Thermoclostridium stercorarium subsp. stercorarium DSM 8532: one gene and its partner. Each later gene encodes a partner of the first gene's protein in a complex. Links are inferred from orthologs where the notes say so. Each region holds a gene or a part of one and is shown in the gene's direction. Other genes may lie near its edges.

What was found.
Region 2: the proteins of smc (region 1) and CST_RS02595 are in contact, whole or in part, in a crystal structure (PDB 3ZGX), measured with the Bacillus subtilis proteins. The link is inferred for Thermoclostridium stercorarium subsp. stercorarium DSM 8532 from one-to-one orthologs.

Annotation. Positions count from the first base shown.
Region 1 is NC_020134.1:1,243,378-1,252,460, forward strand. Bases 4,581-8,739 are described here. They hold smc (chromosome segregation protein SMC), read left to right. Parts: upstream 4,581-4,960; coding sequence 4,961-8,539; downstream 8,540-8,739. Other genes in these bases: CST_RS05365 (citrate/2-methylcitrate synthase), read left to right, coding at 4,581-4,717; ftsY (signal recognition particle-docking protein FtsY), read left to right, coding at 8,612-8,739. In the rest of the region: CST_RS13810 (2-hydroxyacyl-CoA dehydratase), read left to right, coding at 1-1,004; CST_RS05350 (NAD-dependent protein deacylase), read left to right, coding at 1,079-1,828; CST_RS05355 (GAF domain-containing protein), read left to right, coding at 1,988-2,491; CST_RS05360 (YggT family protein), read right to left, coding at 2,484-2,903; more of CST_RS05365, read left to right, coding at 3,344-4,580; more of ftsY, read left to right, coding at 8,740-9,083. UniProt on the Bacillus subtilis protein: Required for chromosome condensation and partitioning.
Region 2 is NC_020134.1:585,504-593,204, forward strand. The notes cover bases 1,514-4,290. They hold CST_RS02595 (segregation and condensation protein A), read left to right. Parts: upstream 1,514-2,406; coding sequence 2,407-3,174; downstream 3,175-4,290. Other genes in these bases: CST_RS02585 (diacylglycerol kinase family protein), read left to right, coding at 1,514-1,717; CST_RS02590 (site-2 protease family protein), read left to right, coding at 1,732-2,397; scpB (SMC-Scp complex subunit ScpB), read left to right, coding at 3,183-3,734; CST_RS02605 (DUF2953 domain-containing protein), read left to right, coding at 3,949-4,290. Outside these bases: CST_RS02575 (HD family phosphohydrolase), read left to right, coding at 1-881; rRNA maturation RNase YbeY, read left to right, coding at 832-1,320; more of CST_RS02585, read left to right, coding at 1,337-1,513; more of CST_RS02605, read left to right, coding at 4,291-4,491; ytfJ (GerW family sporulation protein), read left to right, coding at 4,549-4,998; CST_RS02615 (alpha/beta-type small acid-soluble spore protein), read right to left, coding at 5,119-5,331; flagellar basal body rod protein FlgB, read left to right, coding at 5,606-5,995; flagellar basal body rod protein FlgC, read left to right, coding at 6,002-6,451; flagellar hook-basal body complex protein FliE, read left to right, coding at 6,489-6,788; CST_RS02635 (flagellar M-ring protein FliF C-terminal domain-containing protein), read left to right, coding at 6,849-7,701. UniProt on the Bacillus subtilis protein: Participates in chromosomal partition during cell division. May act via the formation of a condensin-like complex containing Smc and ScpB that pull DNA away from mid-cell into both cell halves.

The DNA of each region.
Region 1 (9,083 bases):
GGAAATACAACCCTGATAAAACCGCTTTACTGCTTACTCAGACAGGCGGCGGCTGCAGGGCGTCGAATTACGTGTCGTTGCTGAGGAAAGCGGTTGCAAAAGCCGGTTTTCCGCATATACCCGTAATATCAATGAATTTTAACGGGCTGGAAAGGCACCCGGGATTTAAGCTCACCGTTCCGATGATCTACCGGATGATGTATGCGGTTTTGTACGGGGATTTGCTTATGACACTCAGAAACCAGTGCAGGCCTTATGAAATTAACAAGGGTGAAAGCGACGCGCTTGCCGAAAAATGGGCAGAAAGGCTTTCGGATGAGTTGGGCAGAAACAGCAGAATCAGCTATAAGAGGATAAAGAAAAACTATGCGGAGATAGTCAGGGATTTTTCAAAAATACCGCGCAGAAACGAGAAAAAAATAAGGATTGGCATAGTTGGGGAAATTTATGTAAAGTTTTCGCCGATCGGGAATAACAATCTTGAGGATTTTTTGATATCCGAGGGAGCCGAACCCGTTCTGCCGGGGCTTTTAGATTTTTGCCTGTACTGCGTTTATAATGGTGTTGTTGATGCCAAACTTTACGGTACCAAACGGGCAAAAGCGTTTTTCTGCAAAATACTGTATAAGTATTTGGTGGGAAAACAGCGGGATGTCATACGCAGTATTACCGAAAACAGCGATTTCAGGCCGATGGGGTGTTTTGACAGGACACGGACATTGCCCGAAGGTGTTATAGGGCTTGGAACGAAAATGGGCGAGGGCTGGCTTCTTACGGCTGAAATGTTTGAGCTTGCCGAACAGGGTGTGGACGGTATAATCTGTACCCAGCCGTTTGGATGCCTGCCGAACCACATTGCGGGAAAGGGGATGATGAAGCCTTTCCAGATGAGGCATCCCGATGTAAATATCGTAGCGATAGATTATGATTCGGGTGCTTCGAGAATAAACCAGGAAAACAGAATAAAACTGATGCTTACCGAAGCAAAAAGCAGGGCGGGTTGAATTTGGCTGTAAGCTGATTAAAATAGAGGTAATGGATATTGCTTTTCAGGCCTGCTTGTCAGGCTGAACGGGAGGTGTTTTTTATGAACATGGTTGAAGAAGCCGTAAAACTTATCAGAGAGTCTGAAAGCATTGTGGTTCTTACCGGTGCAGGCGCCTCCACCGAAAGCGGCATTCCTGATTTCAGATCAAACGTGGGGCCGCCGAAAAAGAAAAAATATGATTATCCTGTGGAAGTACTGCTGAGTCACACGTTTTTTATAAACAATACCGAAATTTTCTACGACTATTATATGAATAACATGGTTTACAGGGACGCAAAGCCAAATGACTGCCATAAAGCGCTTGCCGAAATGGAGAAGTATTGCAACGTCCTCGCGGTTATAACCCAGAATATCGACGGATTGCATCAGGACGCTGGCTCTTCGGATGTAATTGAACTGCATGGCTCAACACGCAGGAATTACTGCATGAAATGCGGCAAGGCGTTTTCTCTGGACGAACTGTTCGCAATGAGCCGGCCCGTGCCCAAATGTGACGAATGCGGCGGTATCATAAAGCCCGACGTGGTACTGTACGAGGAACCTTTAAATGAAAAGGACCTGACAAGGGCAATGAAGTTAACGGTGAAGGCAGATGCAATGCTTGTAATAGGTACAAGTCTTGTTGTTTATCCCGCGGCGGGTTTGCTGAACTATTACCGTGGCGATAAATTGATTATCATAAACATGGATCCGACTCCTTTCGATTACAGGGCAAGGCTTGTGATTCACGACAGTGCCGGGAAGGTTATGAGACAGATTGTTGACGGGCTGAAACCGTAAACGGTAACCGGAAAATTCAGTTAAAGGCTGCTTTGGGAGTAAAGTATGAATAGGGGGCGTTTTGCCTGAAAATATGGAAAAGCAGGGGCAATAACGCAGAAACGGTGCAGGAAGCATATTTGGAAAAAAGAATTATGCGGTTGGAATTGGGAGGATTGTATGTTTGAAATAAAGGAAATCAATGCCGGAAATAAAAATGAATTATACAGGCAAATAAATAATTATCTCACCGCTTTAATAAGCGATGACCGCGACTGGCTGGCAGGGTTGGCAAACGCCAGTGCTCTGCTGTATCAGACTCTTCCCGATATTAACTGGGCGGGTTTTTATTTATGGAAGGGGAATGAACTGGTTTTGGGCCCTTTTCAGGGAAAACCGGCATGCATAAGGATTGGCCCGGGAAGAGGTGTGTGCGGCACCGCGGCGGAAACAAGGAAAGTACAGATTGTCGATGACGTGGAGAAGTTTCCCGGACATATTGCCTGCGATATTGCATCCAGGTCTGAAATCGTTGTACCGATAATTAAAAATCAAAGGCTTATAGGCGTTCTGGATATAGACAGCCCGGTAAAAGCCCGTTTTGATGACGAGGACGCCGTGGGGCTGTCGGAATTCGTCAGTATTTTGAACCGGTATTTGAACTGGCCCGAAAATTTTATATAAAATCAGGATTGTTTTTTGATGCTCTGATATGCAGCAGTTTTACAATGCCCCAGACTGCAAGTGCGTAAATGGCCATTGCGACTATCGTGGCAGGATCAAATACCGATCTTGCCGCGAGTCCGGGAGCCGACACAGGATTGAAGATGCCGGTAAAAGGTGCTATGAAAATCCCGGTTATCGCATATAAAAACGAGGTAAATCCACTTCTTGGGTTGGCTCCGAGAAGCATAAAGACAAACCTGAGTCCGAGAATGGTTTCCAGAACTCCAAGAATGTAATAGATAATTCTTTTTGTCCTTATATACCACAATGGTTTATGCCCCCGTTCGGTAACAACATCCTGTGAATTCTGTCTTGTTAAGTGAATTACATTATCTTTTCTTTCATTGACCGATTCTTTTGCCCGTTCCATATTACCTTACTCCCGTTATTATAATTTAAGCTGTAGTTTAGTATTGACAGCAGGAAATTTTTTTATACGTTTGACATTGCAAGGGAGCTGTTTTCGTGTAAGAGGCCGGTTGTACGTACCGTAAAGCGGTAATTTAATTAATGAGGGGTTAAAAAGATGCAAGTCACATAAAAAGAAATTGCATATTTTTGATTGTTAAGCATATAACGGAAAAAAGGAAATATAATGAATACTAATATATAGACATAATTCTGCATAAATACCCCGAAACAATTATTTATGCGTCAAAAATTATATTTTTACGTAAAATGAAATTTATTAAACAATGAATTTCATAAAACTATTGACATCGAATGTTTAAGTGTTTACAATAATCAATAATATAAACCGGTTAAGAAATATATTGAATATATATGGGATGACATGGGGGAGGATTGGGGATGAATAACATTTCGATGACAAACGAAGAACTGGATCAATATTATGAACGTTCAGCTCAGATAATTGGCAGGGAAAGTTATTACAGTCCTGATTTATATACAAAATACAATGTTAAGCGCGGGCTCAGAAACGAGGACGGAACTGGTGTAGTGGTGGGGCTCACCGAAATTGGTGATGTTCAGGCTTATACCGTTGAAGACGGAAAAATAATACCTCAGGAAGGGCGTCTTATATACCGTGGTATTGACGTATATGATCTTGTGGAAGCCTGTATGAAGGAGGACAGGCTTGGTTTTGAAGAATGCGCCTATCTCCTTCTGTTTGGTGAGTTGCCAAATCAGCAGGAACTGGATGAGTTTAAGAGGGTGCTGGCCTGTCACAGGTGCCTGCCTGACGGTTTTGTCCGCGACATTATAATGAAAGCGCCAAGTGCAAATATCATGAACAAGATGGCAAGCACAATCCTTGTTGCCTATTCCTATGATCCTAATCCGGAGGATACAAGTGTAAAGAATCTTTTTAGGCAGAGCATGGAGATAATTGCGAGAATGCCGCTAATAGCCGCATATGCGTACCAGGCCAAGTCACATTACCATAACGGTAACAGTCTTTTCATACATATGCCCGATCCCGGACTGTCAACGGCCGAGAACATTCTGCGTCTGATAAGGCCAGACTGTTCATATACAAAGCTTGAAGCTTCAACCCTGGATATCGCATTAATACTGCATGCAGAGCACGGAGGAGGAAACAACTCCACATTTACCAGCCATGTTGTTGCCTCCACCGGTACCGACATTTATTCCTGCATAGCGGCTGCGTTAGGATCGCTTAAAGGGCCGAAACACGGCGGTGCCAATCTGAAAGTAATTGAAATGATGAATGAGATAAAACGGGAAGTTAAAAACTGGGACAATGACTCCGAGATTTGCGACTATCTTGCCAAAATTCTGAAAAAAGGCGCTTATGATCAAAGCGGGTTAATTTACGGTATCGGTCATGCTGTTTATACCCTGTCGGATCCGAGGTGCGTGCTTTTGAAGAAAAAGGCCAAAGAGCTGGCGGAGGCAACCGGAAGGGTGGATGAATATAAACTTTATGAAAAGGTTGAACATCTTGCTCCGATAGTATTCAACGAGGTAAAGAAAACAAACAAGAGAATGTGTGCCAATGTGGATTTTTATTCTGGTTTTGTATACGACATGCTCAATATACCTACCGATCTGTTCACTCCCATTTTCGCGGTGGCAAGGGTGGTAGGGCTGTGCGCTCATATAATCGAGGAAAGGATAAACGGCGGTAAAATTATCCGTCCGGCATACAAGTATGTGAGGGAAATGTCTGAGTATGTTCCGTTACATATGAGAAAATAAATAATTTGTTACCGGAGGGAAATATATAAAATCTGAAAAACGCTGAATTAGAAAAGCAGGTAAAATCCTGCTTTTTCTATTTATTCAAATGGCAATGCCCAAAAAGGTTATGTTGCTTTGAAATTAATTTATGGTAAAATAAGTTTGTTATACGTAAAAGGCGTTATTCCTGATAACAACAGGTATTTTCGGTATTATACTTGTCTTGGTAAAAACTTAGAAAAATTTTTCGGGGTGGACGGATTGTACTTAAAAAGCATTGAATTACAGGGATTTAAGTCCTTTGCCGATAAAATAGTTTTGCATTTCAATAGGGGTATAACTGCGGTAGTGGGGCCAAACGGCAGCGGAAAGAGCAATATTTCCGATGCAGTGCGCTGGGTTCTTGGAGAACAGAGTGTCAAATCCCTTCGCGGAAGCAAAATGGAAGACGTTATTTTTGCAGGCACCCAGCACCGCAAGCCTGTTGGCTTTGCGCAGGTTTCCCTGCTGATTGACAATTCGGACAAAACGCTGCCGATTGAGTTCTCTGAGGTGACAATAACGCGGCGTGTGTACCGTTCGGGAGAAAGTGAGTATTTCATTAATAAAACTCCATGCCGGCTTAAGGATATAAATGAACTTTTCATGAACACCGGAGTGGGCAAGGACGGTTATTCCATTATCGGTCAGGGCAGGATTGACGAGATCTTGAGCACAAGGCCCGAAGACAGGCGTGCAATTTTCGAAGAGGCAGCCGGTATAATGAAATACAAAATGAGAAAGAATGAAGCCGAAAGGAAGCTGGAAAGCACAAGACAGAACCTGCTCAGAATAGACGACATAATCCACGAGCTTGAGTCGCAGCTCGGACCTTTGCAGGAACAGGCCGAAAAGGCAAGGAAATACCTGAGCCTGAGCAATGAACTTAAATCACTGGAGGTGGCGCTTTATCTGGACAATATAGAAAAGAGCAGGGAGAAGATTGAAGAAATAGATGAGCAGTTTAAAAAAGTTGAACAGGAAATCAGGGAAGAAAAAAGCATTCTGGAAGAGAAAATAGAAGAAAACCGTGGTAAAACCGAAAAACTGGACAAGCTTAAAAAAACTCTTGAGACACTGCGGGCTGAACTTATTGAGGCCGATAAGTGCATAAGTGAGCTTGAAAGCCGGATAAAGCTGGACGAGGAAAAAATAAACCACATGGAATCGAATAATGCAGCGTCCGACCAGGATATAGATGAACTGAGAAATAGGCTGAAAACACTGGAAACCGACATTGAGAAAAGAAACGCAAGGCTTATGGCTCTTGACAAAGACAGGGAAAAATACACAGGTTTGCTTTACGAAGCAGAAGAGAAGCTTGCCGCGATTCTTTCACAGCTTGACGAAAGTGAAAAGCGTATTGAATTTATGAAACAGGAAGTTATGGACAAGCTTGATATTTTGTCGGAGTGCAGAACAAAATATAACAGCCTTAAAAATGAAAAGGAATCTTTCCATACAAGACAGAAGAAACTGGAGGCCGAAATAAACAGGACGGCTCTGGAGCTGGACAGCGAAAGAATAAAACTTGAGCAGGTCCAGAACGATTTATTGAAGTATAAACACTGCCTTGAGAACAAAAAGGAAGAAATAAACGGCAAGGAAAAACAGCTGCATGAGCTGAAAAATGCCCTGGACGCTCTCCGTAAAGAGCAGAACGGATGTATTTCGGAGCTGCAGGCCGTAAAATCCCGCAGCAGAATTCTGAAGGATATGGAAAACAGCCTTGAAGGTTACAGTCACAGTGTAAAGGCCGTCCTTAAGGCATGCCGTGAAAAAGAAGGATTTGGGGAAGGAATTTACGGGGCTTTGGCGCAGCTTATCACCGTTCGTGATAATTTTGAAACGGCGATTGAAGTATCGCTTGGCCCGGCACTGCAGAATATAGTAACAAGGGATGAATATACCGCTAAAAATGCAATTGAGTATCTTAAACAAAATAACCTCGGCCGTGCCACCTTTTTGCCTGTTACAGCGATAAAGCCAAGGCCGATGGATCCTGATACCGTGAAGAAGCTTCAGAACGAAAAAGGCTATCTCGGCCTTGCGTCGGAAATGGTGGAATGTGCTCCTAATTTCAGGGATATTATAACCAATCTTTTGGGAAGAACGGTTGTGGTAGACAATATTGACAACGGAATAGAATTATCGCGAAAATATCAGTACGGTTTCAGGGTGGTTACAACCGAGGGCGAAGTGTTAAACCCGGGCGGTTCGATGACCGGCGGAAGCCAGCCTTCGAAGACTTCAAGCCTTCTTTCACGGAATCGGATTATAAAGGAACTGGACGAAAGAATTCAGGTTTTAAGCGCAAAGCTTCAGGAAATTGAAGAAGCATGCCGTAATAAAGTCAGTGACATTAACAGGGTTGAAAACGAGCTCCGGCTTCTTCAAAAGGAACGTCAGGATTTGGAACTTACTGTTTTGCGGGAAGAACAGAGAATTCTTTCAGTCAAAAATTCGATTGAAGAGTTAAAATCCAAACAGGACATGCTGTCGGCGGAGAAAAAGGAGCTTTTGAAAAACATTGAAACCATAGACGGGGAAATATTACTGGAAAGGAAAAGGATTGACGAAATTGAGCAGGATATAGAAAACCTTAAAGCCACGATTGAGGAAAGGCAGGAAAAAAGGAAAAAAGAACAGGCCGAAAGGGATGCTGTCCATGCAGACATAAATAATTACAAGGTTTCGGTTAATTCCATCCTGGAGAGCATGGATCAGATCCGGGAATCAATCAGGAACCTTAACGAGGAAAAGAAGCAGATTGAGGCAAATATTGAAAAGAGGATTCAGGATCAGGCTAAAAACAGGGAACGAATTGAGAATCTAAAATCCGAAATTGCAGGTTTGAGGGAGGAAATCAGGGCAAGGAATGAAATTAAGACAGGGAAACTGATGAAAGTTGAAAGCATTTCGGAGGAGGTTGCCGCACTGGAAGAAGAGGTTTCGGGCATGGTCGAAGTGGTTTCAGTGCATAACAGTAATATACAAATACTGCAGGAACAGTACAATAAGCTGGAAATAAGGAAAACAAGACTTGAAGCCGAGCTTGAGGCTTTACAGAACCGGCTGTGGGATGAATACGAATTAACCTATGGGACTGCACAGGAATATAAAATGGAGATTACGAACATAAGGCAGCTTCAATCAAGAATTAACGAACTGAAGGCCGAAATTCGTGAGATGGGTCCTGTTAATGTTTCTGCAATAGAAGATTATGGCAAAACAAAGGAAAGATATAATTTTATGGTAAAACAGAAGGAAGATTTGGTAAAATCAGAGGAAAAACTGAACCGCATAATCAGAGAGATGCTGTCGGTGATGAAGAAGCAGTTTATGGAGGAGTTTGAACGCATAAACAAAAATTTTAACGATGTATTTCGAGAACTGTTCGACGGCGGCAGAGCGGAAGTGGTGCTCGAGGATCCGGATAATGTGCTGGAATGCGGTATAGAAATAATAGCCCAGCCTCCGGGCAAAAAACTGCAGAACATGATGCTTCTGTCGGGTGGAGAAAGGGCGATGACAGCAATAGCCCTGCTGTTCGCGATCCTGAAGCTTCGTCCCGCGCCGTTCTGCATTCTTGACGAAATAGAAGCATCCCTTGACGATGCGAATGTTTATAAATTTGCTGATTATATTAAAAAGCTGGCCGGTACAACCCAGTTTATAGTGATCACCCACCGAAAGGGTACTATGGAAGCGTCGGATGCACTGTATGGAATTACTATGCAGGAACATGGCGTATCATCGGTTGTTTCATTAAAGCTCAGTGATGTTGACAAAGCGGTGTGAATAATAATTTATTTCAAATAAACGTGAATTTAGGATATTATATTAAAATAAATGAAAAAGGAGCTATGAAGGATGTCTTTTTTTGAGAAACTGAAAAACGGTCTGAAAAAAACAAGGGAAAGCATTACACAAAGAATTGATCAGTTGCTTGTTTCAATGGGCAAAATAGATGAGGAGCTATTTGAAGAGCTGGAGGAAATACTTATTACCTCCGACGTGGGCGTTGAAACAACGCTTAAAATAATTGATGATTTGAAACTAAGGGTAAAAAGCGAGAAAGTAACCGATCCCAGGCAGGTAAAAAATCTGTTAAAGGAAGAAATAACCAGTATTTTAAGTTCGGGTGACACCGGGCTGCACCTTAACACAAAGCCTTCGGTAATTGTGGTGGTTGGTGTCAATGGCGTGGGCAAAACCACATCAATAGGCAAGATGTGCCATATGCTGAAAATGCAGGGGAAAAAGGTTCTCGTAGCAGCAGGTGATACTTTCAGGGCGGCGGCGATAGATCAGCTTGAAATATGGGCTAAAAGGGCAGGGGTGG
Region 2 (7,701 bases), 660 kb from region 1 along the record:
GAATCCTTTCGGTTATACTTGCAATTGGAATATTACCGTTTTTTGAAGGAATCTTTAATATGATTACTCCGCTGAAACTTCTGGAACTGGCCGATCCGAATCATCCGCTTCTGAAACGTCTGTTATTGGAAGCGCCAGGAACATATCACCACAGTCTGATGGTTGGTAATCTGGCCGAAGCCGCCGTAAGGCAAATAGGCGGTAATGCGTTACTCGCAAGGGTTGGTGCGTATTTCCATGACGTGGGTAAACTGAAAAGGCCGAACTTTTTCAAGGAAAATCAGATGTCGGAAAACCCGCATGACAGAATAACGCCAAATTTAAGCACACTTGTAATAACTTCCCATACAAAAGACGGCGAGCAGCTTGCAATAAAATATAAACTTCCGAAGGCAATACGTGATATAATAGTACAGCATCACGGTTCAACACTGGTGGCCTATTTTTACCACAAGGCCAAGCAGTCTGAAAAGGGGACCGAGGTAAAGGAAAGCAATTTCAGGTATGAAGGCCCGAAACCACAGTCAAGGGAGGCCGCTGTTGTGCTTCTGGCCGATTCGGTGGAAGCTGCGGTCCGGTCCTTGCCCGATAAGACAAAGGGCAAGATCGAGGGCTTGATCAGGAAAATTATTAAGGATAAACTGGATGACGGACAGTTGGATAACTGTGATTTGACGCTGAAGGATTTGAATGAAATTGCGAATGCGTTCATGACGGTACTGAGCGGGTTCTTCCATGAAAGAACAGAATATCCGGAACTTGAGAAGAAAACCACATTGAACGAACTGGACGAAATCAGTAAAATTATGGATGATAAAAAGGAGAAGGAAAATGAAAGTGGTAATCCAAAACAAACTGAAGAAGAGATACCTTCCGATTAAGCATATCAGGGCACTTGTTACGACAGCGGCGGAAGCGGTACTGGCGGCTGAGAAGGTGGAATTTCCCGTTCTTGTTTCGGTCCTTCTTGTTGAAAATGACGAGATTAGAAGAATAAACGCCGAATACAGGAAAAAAGACAGTGTGACCGATGTTCTTTCATTTCCGATGCTTGATATGGAGGACGGCTCATTTATTACCGAACCTACCGAAATAGACATGGATGACGGGAAGCTTTTTCTCGGCGACATTGTAATATCGGTTCCGAGAGCTATTGAACAGGCTGAAAACTACGGACATTCGGTTGAAAGGGAGCTGGCGTTTTTGACTGTTCACGGTGTTTTACATCTGCTGGGCTATGATCATAATATACCTGAAAGGGAAGAAAAAATGAAAAAACGGCAGGAAGAAATTCTGGAGTCAATCGGCCTGCCAAGATGAAAAATCGGGGAAAGGTATGAAAAGCAGAACGTTGAGGGATAGTTTCAAGTACGCCGGTCAGGGGATAAAAGAGGCATTTGTCAGTGAAAGAAATTTTAAAATTCACTGTTTCGCAACTTTGCTGGTATGTATTTTCGGATTTTTTTTCAGGCTTCCGCTGGAAAAATGGCTTGCATTAATTTTTGCGATAGGTTTCGTGCTTGTATGCGAGCTTGTGAACACCGCCGGCGAAGTTTTGGTGGACATGATAACAAAGGAATATTCGGCCGAGGCTAAAAAAGTTAAGGACCTTCTGGCAGGTGCCGTTCTGATATCGGCGGTTACCGCGTTTGTGGCAGGTATTTTGGTTTTTATTGAGCCGGTGGTTAAATTCATTACAGACATTTTTCATTTTTAATGAAGGAGTAGGGAATGTTTAGGGGAAATTTGTCAGATTACCTGTTGATGGTGCCAGTTTTGCTTATTTCATTAACAGTGCATGAGTTTGCTCATGGTTATACGGCGTATCGTCTGGGGGATCCGACTGCAAAAAACGAAGGGAGGCTTAGTTTAAATCCCTTCAGGCATCTCGATCCCATAGGTACGATAATGATGATTGTTGCAAGGATTGGCTGGGCAAAACCCGTACCGATAAACCCCGCTTATTTTAGGGACAGAAAAAGGGGAACAATGCTGGTTAGTTTCGCCGGGCCGCTTTCCAACCTGGCGATGGCGTTTATAGGGGTTTTTCTGTACAAGATAACTTATGTTATAAGCTACAGCAGCATAATTGCGGGAGATGCCTTTGCGACGTATTTCATGAGCTTTTTGTTATTGTTTTTTACCGTTAATATTAACCTGGCTATATTTAACCTGCTGCCTGTACCGCCTTTGGACGGGTCAAAAATTCTTTACGGTGTTCTGCCTTATGATAAGTACTTCCGGTATATGCAGTATGAAAGGTATGTAGGAATGATTTTTCTTGTCATAGTTCTGGCCTTTCCTTCGGCGTTAAGCACGGTTATTTCTTTTTTCACCCAGCCAATTGCCAAAAGCATGATCTGGTGTGTGGATCTTATTATCGGACTTTTTCTGTGAGGGGTGTTTATGGGATTTGAGCATACAGCTTCGCCCGCCGACGTATGCACTATTAAACTGAAGAATTTTGAAGGGCCTCTGGATCTGCTTTTTTACCTTATAGAGAAAAACCAGATTAATATTTATGATATTCCAATAGTGGAAATAACCGACCAGTATATGGAATATCTTTTTGCGATGCAGCAGATGGATCTTGAAATAGCCAGTGAATTTCTTGTAATGGCGGCAACACTTCTGCATATAAAGTCAAAACTCCTGCTGCCGTCCAGGAAGGAGGAAGAGCAGGAGGAAGAAGATCCACGGGAGGAGCTGGTTGTTAAACTTGTGGAATACAAAAGAATAAAAGAGTTTGCAGAGATACTGAAAGAAAGGGAACAAATCTGGAGCAGGGTTTATTATAAACTCCCCGAAGCCCTTCCGGAATCAGTTTTTGAAGAAATACTGGATGTATCGCCGCTGATGCTGAAGGAATGTTATCTGAAATGCATGCAGAATTATTATGAAAGGCAGAACGACGTTACACATAAAATGGAAAGAATTTTAAGGCGGGAACAGGTCTCGCTGAGACTCAAGATAAAGGAATTGCTGGCAAGATTGAAACGGGGTGTTAAACTTTGTTTTTCCCAGTTATATAATTTAAAGCATATGTCCCGTATTGAAGTGGCGACAGGTTTTCTTGCCACTTTGGAAGTTGCGAAAATGGGCAGGGCCACCATTTATCAGAAGGAAGAGTTTGGTGAGATTTATATAGAGCCTAAAGTACAAAGGAAGGGATAAACAGCGGTATGGATGATTTAAGGGAAATTGAAGCCGTACTGGAAGCTGTATTGTTTGCTGCGGGTGATTCGGTCCCGCTGGAAAAGCTGTCTGAAATTATAGGTCAGGATAAAAAAACCACTGCGGGCATACTGTCCGGCATGGAATTAAAGTATAAAAACTCAAACAGGGGAATCATGCTAAGGCAGCTGGGCTCGAATTATCAGTTGTGCACAAAACCGGAATATGAAGAATACATAGCGTATTTGGGCACCGGAAGGAAAAAACAGGGACTGTCTCAAGCGGCCTATGAAGTACTTGCAATAATTGCCTATCACCAGCCGGTAACGAAAGCTTATGTGGAACAGGTACGCGGGGTGAATTCCGACAATGTGATTGCAACCCTTTTAGAAAAGAATTTAATATGCGAAATAGGAAGGCAGGAAGGGCCGGGAAGGCCGAAACTGTACGGTACCACGGAGGAGTTCCTCCGGGTGTTCGGTTTCAGCTCCCTTAATGACCTTCCCAAGTTAAGCATGAATGAAATTCAGGTTGTAATGAATGACGTGCCCGTGGATTAGCGGGTTATAAGCTTACGCATCCAGATATGAATGCGACATTCCCGGGAACGGGCTTAGAGCGTGTATCTGGGCGGCAAAGCTCACAACCGGCGGTACAAATCTGTATTGCGACAGGGATTAGGAATCGGGATTAATATGGATAAAGCGTTAGATTAAGGAAATTTTGGGTATATAAAGTGTATTGAACGGATAAAATAACCGGGAGGTGGGAAAAATGTACCTCCCGGTTGTTTTTTGCATTATTGCGCTTATAATTGTTGCGCTTTTTATGAGTTTAAGAATATCCATAGAATTTACGGCCGGAAGTGAAGGAATAAGCTATACCGTCAAAGGAATTGTGTTTAAATATATAAAAATTCTTGAAATAAAAAGCAATTCAGAAAAAAAAAGAAAAAAGACGAAAGGCGGCGAAAAAAAACGTGGAAGGATTCTGGGGATTATTCGTACGGCAATGAGGAAAAAAAACGGCAAGGCGGTCCATATAGAAAAATTTTCTCTTACGGGTACGTTTTCTGTTGATGATGCGGCTGCGAACGCAATTCTTTATGGGGGTTTCATTATTCTGTGGCAGTTTGCCGTCCTTTTTCTTTCGGAACATTTCACTTTCGAACATCAGAATTATGCTTTTTATCCTGATTTTCAGAATGATAAAACTGAATTCATATTTCAGATAATTTTCCGTGTGGTCATATTTAAAGCATTGCTTCTGTTGGCACGATACTGGCTGGAATCAAAAATTAACAATAAAACTGAATAGTTTAAACCAATATTGTAAAGGATAAACAGTGAGTTAAACATTCAGGGAGGTGAAAAAATGGGAACGCATCCAATAGATGAATTAATGAAAACCGCCATGGAAAGCATCCGTGATATGGTGGATGTCAATACTATTGTAGGGGATGCCGTACAGACTGCAGACGATACAGTCATCATTCCGGTTTCCCGTGTGACGTTCGGATTTGCAGCAGGCGGCGGAGACTATCAGGGACAGAACGATTCCAAGTCCGATTCCGATAATAACGGCTTCCCTTTTGCAGGAGGCAGCGGCGCAGGAGTAAAAATACACCCTGTTGCTTTTCTTGTGGTGGGTAAAAATAATACGATTAAGCTTTTACCTGTTGAACATAATACAACAATAGATCGTTTTATGGATTTCATATCAAGCATGCTGGATAAAATTGTGCCCGTTATTATGAACAAAAAAGAAGAGGAAGAAAAAAACAAAAACAAGAAAGAAGAAAAAAAGCAGCAGGAACCTTTTTAAGTTCCTGCTGCTTTATGTCGGCTATGGGCTTGGTCGGTGCAAGTCTGCATTATGGCCTCATAGCGGGAATTATCGGTCGGTGACAGGGACGTATATTGTTGCTGCAAAGAATGTTATTCTTTATTGCTGCTTGTTGTTAACGTCATACTGAGGATACTGGTTTCCGGTGTAGCTCTCAAAAACTTTCTTAACTATATTACCACCTATTGTTCCTGCTTCTCTTGAAGTCAGGTCACCGTTGTAACCCTGTTTGAGGTTGATACCTAACTGGCTTGCAATTTCGTATTTCATGTTTTCAAAAGCTGTTCTGCTTCTTGAATTGTTTCTTGCCATCTTCTTTTTCACCTCCTCACTACCTATTATGGCTTAAAGTAAGTTTAATATGAGTAGTAAGTTATGGTGCATTTGGCTTACATTTAAAAAAGTTTCACAAAAAATTTCAATATTAATTTTGTATATAAAATATTCCTCAAAATTATTAAAAATAAAACAAAATTCGATTGTCACTTTATATCATTTTGTTGTATTCCGATATTTAGTATGATAATATATCTGATAGAAAATTTATATGTACACGTCTTTTTAACGGAAGAGAAGGTATTAAGGGGTGAGCTGCTTGGTAACTAAATTGCTTTTTGCAGACACTCGCATAGAGAAAGCATTGGATGTCGCGTGGAAGCGCAATGAGATCATCTCGGAGAATATTGCTAATGTTGACACACCCGGATATAAAAGAAAAGACGTGCAGTTTGAAAATTATCTCAATTCTGAGTTAAAACATGGCAGCATTTCAAATTTTAACTCAAAACTTTCAAACAATGACGGTATCAGGGTGGTTTATGATAACATCAATTACAGTTACCGCCTTGACGGTAATAATGTGGATATTGAAAGAGAAATGGCTATTATGGCTGAGAACACGATAAGGTACTATACCCTTATTAATCGAATCAGCAGTCAGTTCAACAAGATACGCACAATTATAAAAGGAGGATAATGTAAAATGGGTTACTTCAGTGCGCTGCATGCAAGTGCTTCTGCGTTGACGGCGCAGAGGTTGAGAATGGATATTATTTCAGAAAATATAGCCAATGCCAATACCACACGGACCGAGGACGCAACTCCATACAGAAGAAAAACCGTCATTTTTGAAGCCATGAACGGGAACATGCCGTTTTCTACATATCTGTCGGAGGCCGGCAGTAAACTGTCAGGAAGCAGTGCCGGTGGTGTACGTGTGGCTGCGATTGTGGAAGATCAGTCTCCATTTAAAAGTGTTTATGATCCCGGTCATCCTGATGCGGATGAAAACGGGATGGTTCAGATGCCCAATGTGGATGTCGTTACCGAAATGGTAAACTTAATATCCGCTTCAAGAGCCTATGAGGCAAATATCACTTCGATAAACACAACCAAATCCATGGCACTGAAAGCACTTGAAATAGGTAAATGATAACAGGCGGTTAAAAACGAATAAGGAGAGGTAAGAAATGAACGTTTCAGCAGTATCGTCCGTTATGGACAACATGTCTGTAAATAACGCTTTGAATAAAGTGGCAGAGAAAGAGAGTATAAGTTTTCGGGATATGTTGATGAATGAAATTTACAGAGTAAGTGAACTGGAAAAGGAGGCTGATGCCATTACCTCGGATTTTATTTCGGGGAAAACCGATAATATTCACTCTGTGTTAATTGCGGCCGAAAAGGCATCCATCGCATTGCAGTTAATGATAGAAATACGAAACAAGGTAATTGACGCTTATAACGAAATTATGAGGATGCAGGTCTGATTATGGTTTTGTTAGATTATATATCAACAAAAGAAAAGGCCGCTGTGGAGGGAAGAAAGCATGCCGGAAGGGTTAGTCAGTCTGTGGAACAAAATCAAAGACTACTGGAATGATTTGGATAAAAGTCAGAAAACTCGTATATTCATAACGGCGGGAATTATAACAGCAGCAGTAGTGGTAACGCTGTTTTTTGTTTTGAGGACGGAGTATGTGCCGCTTCTTGAAAGCGGAAATGAGTATGATTTGAAAGCAATTGTGCAATATCTTGATTCCCATGGGATAAAGTACAAAAAAGGCGAGAATCAGATATATGTCGACAGCCGGAAAAAACAGGACATTGAGTTTGACCTGGCGAGTGAGGCAGGGCTTTTAAGTCCTGATGTTATTTTCGACAAGAGCTGGTCAAAACTGTCTCTTACCGTTACAGAGGAAGACAAGGAAAAACTCTGGAAACAGTTTGAGGAAAACAACCTTGTATATAAACTGAAAAAATTTGAAAATGTCGTTGACGCGTCGGTACAGTATACAAAGCCTGAGAAAACATACTGGGCTTACAAGGGAGAATCCGGCGACAAAGGTTCTGCTTTTGTGGCATTAAAAACAAAAGCGCCGCTGACGGCTGAACAGATAGAGGCGGCTGCCAGGGTGGTAGCGGCTTCAATTGGAATTCCGAAGGAGAACATAACCATTGTCGATGAAAATTTAAACCCGCTGAATATTAATCGGGACAGTGATATGTACAATGCAAATACCCAGGAAGAGCTAAGACGGCAAAGGGAGCTTGAACTTGAGCAGAAGGTGTACAATCATTTTAAAATCGGTATAGCGCAGAATGCCTTTTTTGACACAATGAGTGTTACCGTCAGTGCAAAGCTGGACTTTGACGTGCTGAACAGCACTGAAATACAATACA